2 regions of the Burkholderia sp. LMU1-1-1.1 genome follow, and region 1 is predicted to be linked to the other one. Evidence: riboswitches for the same ligand, from Rfam matches in the RefSeq annotation. Region 1 holds a riboswitch; the other holds the start of a gene.
What was found. Region 1 has a riboswitch for thiamine pyrophosphate ahead of thiC (phosphomethylpyrimidine synthase ThiC). Riboswitches for the same ligand answer to the same signal wherever they lie in the genome.

Region 1 (2,456 bases):
CGGGGCGGTGGTGGCGGCGCCGCGCGTGATCGCGCCCCGGGCGTCGATATGGTCGAGGCCGCCGCCGGTGCCCACCCACACGCCGCCGGCGCCGTCGTCGGCCAGCGCCGTGACCTGGGCGTTGCCCAGGCCGGACGGGCCGTGCGGGAAGCGGGTGAAGTTCTCGCGCTCGGCGTCGTAGCGCGCCAGCCCGCCCGAGCTGGTGCCGGCCCACAGGCGGCCGGCGCCGTCGATCAGCAGGCTGGTGATGTAATTGTCGGGCAGGGCGTCGTCGCGGATGGCGTCGGCGACGAACTTGCGGGGGCGGTTGCCGTCCCAGCGCACCAGCCCGGTCTGGGTGCCAATCCAGACGAAGCCGCTGCGGTCCTGGGCGAAGCACAGGCCGGCGCCGGTGTCGGAATAGGGCTGGTGCTTGAACGCGGTGTGGGTCAGCGCCGCCCAGCGGTCGGGCTCGGCGGCGACGGCGGCGCGCGGCGGCGCGAGCAGCCACAGCAGCAGGAGGGCCGACAGCGCCAAGAGCAAGGGCAACGACCGGCCCGCCGCAGGGGCGGTATGAGGCGGCGGCGGGGTGGCACGGTGGAAGTTGCATTCTGGCATAAATCGACTATACATCAGCCGAAGTCCGCCACGGCCGCCCCTGCCATACGGAAGAGGCGCGGCGTCGGATTTTCGCCACGCGCCGCCGGTTCCGTCGTTTGTGGTTGGTTCGCCTATCTGGCCGCTTTTGCCACGCTTTTACCTTTGCGCCTCTGTTATAATCAGCGCGCTGCCGCAAGGCGGCACACGCTAGGGGTCCTGCGTATCGTATTGCAATGCAATTCGATGCGCGGGTGAGAAATACCCTCCGAACCTGATCTGGATAATGCCAGCGAAGGGAAGCTTAGGACAACGCCGCCATCCCCTTGATTTCCGGGCGCGGCGCCGTCCAACCTCCTTTGCTGGCTCCTGTAGCCAACCAAGGAGCCAAATGAACGCCAATCCCAAATTCCTGTCCGCCACCGCCACTGTGGACGAGGCAGCGATCAAACCCTTACCGAATTCCCGCAAGATCTATGTCGAAGGCAGCCGGCCCGACATCCGCGTGCCGATGCGCGAAATCACGCAGGCCGACACGCCGGCGTCGTTCGGTTTCGAGGCCAATCCGCCGGTCTACGTCTACGACACCTCCGGCCCGTACACCGATCCGGACGCGGTGATCGACATCCGCTCCGGCCTGGCCGCCACCCCGCGCCTGCCGTGGATACTGGAGCGCGGCGACACCGAGGAGCTGGACGGCCCGACCTCCGACTACGGCAAGGCGCGCCTGGCCGATCCGGCGCTGGCCGAACTGCGCTTCAACCTGCACCGCAAGCCGCGCCGCGCGCGCCAAGGCGCCAACGTCACGCAGATGCACTACGCGCGCCGGGGCATCGTCACGCCGGAGATGGAGTTCGTGGCGATCCGCGAAAACCTGCGCCGCAAGGAGTACCTGGAAAACCTGAAGGGCTCCGGTCCGATGGGCCAGCGCCTGGCCGACCTGATGGGCCGCCAGCATCCGGGGCAATCGTTCGGCGCCAGCATCCCGGCCGAGATCACCCCGGAATTCGTGCGCGAGGAGATCGCGCGCGGGCGCGCCATCATCCCGGCCAACATCAACCACCCCGAGATCGAACCGATGATCATCGGCCGCAATTTCCTGGTCAAGATCAACGCCAATATCGGCAATTCGGCGGTCACCTCGTCGATCGGCGAGGAGGTCGAGAAGATGACGTGGGCGATCCGCTGGGGCGGCGACAACGTCATGGACCTCTCGACCGGCAAGCATATCCACGAAACGCGCGAATGGATCATCCGTAACAGCCCGGTCCCGATCGGCACCGTGCCGATCTACCAGGCGCTGGAAAAGGTCAACGGCAAGGCCGAGGACCTGACCTGGGAGATCTTCCGCGATACCCTGATCGAACAGGCCGAGCAGGGCGTCGACTACTTCACCATCCACGCCGGCGTGCTGCTGCGCTATGTGCCGATGACGGCCAAGCGCCTGACCGGCATCGTCTCGCGTGGCGGCTCGATCATGGCCAAGTGGTGCCTGGCGCACCACAAGGAGTCGTTCCTGTACACGCACTTCGAAGAGATCTGCGAAATCATGAAGGCCTACGACGTGTCGTTCTCCTTGGGCGACGGCCTGCGTCCCGGCTCGATCTACGACGCCAACGACGAGGCGCAACTGGGCGAGCTGAAAACCCTGGGCGAGCTGACGCAGATCGCCTGGAAGCACGACGTGCAGGTGATGATCGAGGGCCCGGGCCACGTGCCGATGCAGCTGATCAAGGAGAACATGGACCTGCAGCTGGAGCAGTGCCACGAGGCGCCGTTCTACACCTTGGGGCCCTTGACCACCGACATCGCGCCCGGCTACGACCACATCACCTCCGGCATCGGCGCCGCGCAGATCGGCTGGTACGGCACCGCGATGC
Region 2 (2,456 bases), on a different contig from region 1:
GCGCCGCTGTTCGCCCCCGCGTTCGAGGTCGAACGCCAGCGCGGCAAGCCGTGGAGCGTGATCGCCCGCGTCGACTCCGCGCCGCGCCGCTCGGAGCCGGATCTGTGCCGGCAAATCCGCTCCAGCTTTGTCTATGACGCGGCCAAACCCAAGGGTGAACGCTGGACCGACGCCGCCGAGGCGCCGCAATGGTATGTATGGCTGGCGCAACCCAACATTCCATGCCAGGCGGCCAGATATACGGTATTGATGAATCAGGCCGTGCCTTCGGCGGACGCGGTGGCCCTGCTGAGGCAGCATCGCGAGCTGCTGCTGCGCGCGCGTCTGCTGTTCGCCGGCAACTCCCAGTGTGCACGGCAACGCGCCCTCACCTTCCGGCTGGCCGCGCTGAAACCGGCGGCCGCCACGGCCGGCGCGCCGGTGATGTTCGGGCTGGTGTTTGAAAGCGACCGCGACACTGTCGCCACCGTCGCCGTGCGCAAGCACCGTGGCGAATACACCGCCTGGAACGTCAGTTGCTCCGGTTGATCGGGTGCTCGCGCGACTCCAGCAACTTGGTCAGCAGCAACTCGGTCGAACCGTAGCCGTACAGCGAGTCGGCCTCCAGGCCCGGCGTATCGTAGGGCACGGATTCTTCCCGTTCGGAACGACTTGGATCGTTGTCGGAATACGTCACGCGCCAGGCCCGCTTCAAGGCGTCGGCGCGGCGCAGGAACTGCGGCATCGGCCACAATGCGGGATTCCAGTCGACGGCTTCGCCCAGCACGCGCCAATGGCCGCTGGCCAGCGCCATGTCGCCCACGCGCAGCACCTTGACGGCGTCGTGCGGCTGCAGAGTGTTGAGTTCGTCGATCGACGGCAACCTGTCGAGCTTGGGCCCGAACAAATAGGCCAGCATGATCTTGCTGCCCGGCGACAAACGCGCGACCAGGCCCCAGCCGTAGCCGCCATCGAGCAACGGCACCGCAAACCAGCTTCCTTCATGATACGACTGCCTCATTCCACTCCTTTCGCTAGCACGAACCAGCAAAGTGGCGCCGAAATGCACTGACGAACAGGACATACGGCCGCCTCCACACATGCTGTGACTGCTTCATTGGCGCCGTGCGGCGCAAACCCGAAGTGTATCGGCGCGGCGCAAAACGCGTCGCACGCCATCTCGCGCGCGCCGGCCGCCGCGCCGGGTGTGATACACTGCCGGCTCGCTAGGGGTCCTGGGCATTTTGTTCCGGGTGAGAGATACCCTTCGTACCTGATCTGGATAATGCCAGCGAAGGAAAGCGCAAAGTAGTTCTCCCCTCCTTTGATGGCTCTCCTCGCGGCTTCCAGCCGAGAACAAGTAGAGAGCAGACATGTCCACACCACATTTCGCAGTTTCGGTCATCGCCCTGGCGGTGTTCCACGCATTTTCCGGCGCCGCCGTCGCCGCCGACTCGGCCGTCGAGGCCGCCGCCGAGCAGTCCATGCCGGAAGTCATCGTCAGCGCCACCAAGCTGCGCGCCAACACCGCCTCGGTCGCCGGCTTCGGCAACGCCCCGCTGCTGGAAACGCCGGCCTCGGTCAGCGTGCTGACGTCGCAGCAGATGCTGGACCTGCAAATCCGCTCGACCACCGACGCCGCCAAATTCGACGCCAGCCTGAGCGACTCGTACAACGCCGTCGGCTACGCCGAGCAGTTCTCGATCCGCGGCTTCAAGCTGGACAACGCCTCCAGCTACCGCAAGGATGGCATGGCGATCCCCGGCGACACCCAGATCCCGCTGGAAAACAAGGAACGCCTGGAAGTGCTCAAGGGCCTGTCCGGCCTGCAGGCCGGCGTCTCCGCGCCGGGCGGCATCGTCAACTACGTCACCAAACGCCCGACCGACACGCCGGTGCGCACCGTCGTGCTGGAGGCGCGCGAGCGCGGCACATTGTACGGCGCCGTCGATGTCGGCGGCCGTTTCGAGGACAACCGTTTCGGCTACCGGGTCAACGTGGCCGGCGAGCGCCTGCGCTCCTACATCAAGGGCGCGGACGGCAACCGCAAGTTCGTCTCCGCCGCCTTCGACTGGCGCATCTCGCCGCAGGCGCTGCTGCAGATCGACGCCGACTACCAGCGTAAATCCCAGGTCACCGCACCGGGCTTCCAGCTGCTGAACAACACCACCTTGCCGGTGGTCGACGCCGACACGATGCTCAACGATCAACCGTGGAGCCGTCCGGTGGAAACCACCACCAGCAACATCGGCGCGCGCTTCGAATACAAGTTCTCGTCCGACTGGAGCACCACGGTCGGCGCCAACCAGCACCACTTCAAGCGCGACGACTACACCGCCTTCCCTTACGGTTGCGGCGAGCAAAACCTGTATCCCGGCTACTGCGGCAACGGCGACTACGACGTCTACAACTACATCAGCCTGGGCGAGAAGAAGTCACCGCTGACGGTGCAGGCGCTGTTGCAGGGCCGCTTCGCC

Region 2: linked by a shared signal. The riboswitch ahead of MRBLMU1_RS18840 (TonB-dependent siderophore receptor) and the one ahead of thiC (phosphomethylpyrimidine synthase ThiC) in region 1 are both predicted to bind thiamine pyrophosphate.

Annotation. Positions count from the first base shown of each region.
Region 1 covers NZ_JBEGHG010000018.1:85,138-87,593, forward strand. Annotated here, with positions in the region: gene MRBLMU1_RS17020 (diguanylate cyclase domain-containing protein) at 1-528, opposite strand, end outside; TPP riboswitch at 779-894, shown strand; gene thiC (phosphomethylpyrimidine synthase ThiC) at 968-2,456, shown strand, end outside.
Region 2 covers NZ_JBEGHG010000023.1:98,350-100,805, forward strand. Annotated here, with positions in the region: gene MRBLMU1_RS18830 (hypothetical protein) at 1-528, shown strand, start outside; gene MRBLMU1_RS18835 (Imm26 family immunity protein) at 512-1,000, opposite strand; TPP riboswitch at 1,198-1,296, shown strand; gene MRBLMU1_RS18840 (TonB-dependent siderophore receptor) at 1,353-2,456, shown strand, end outside.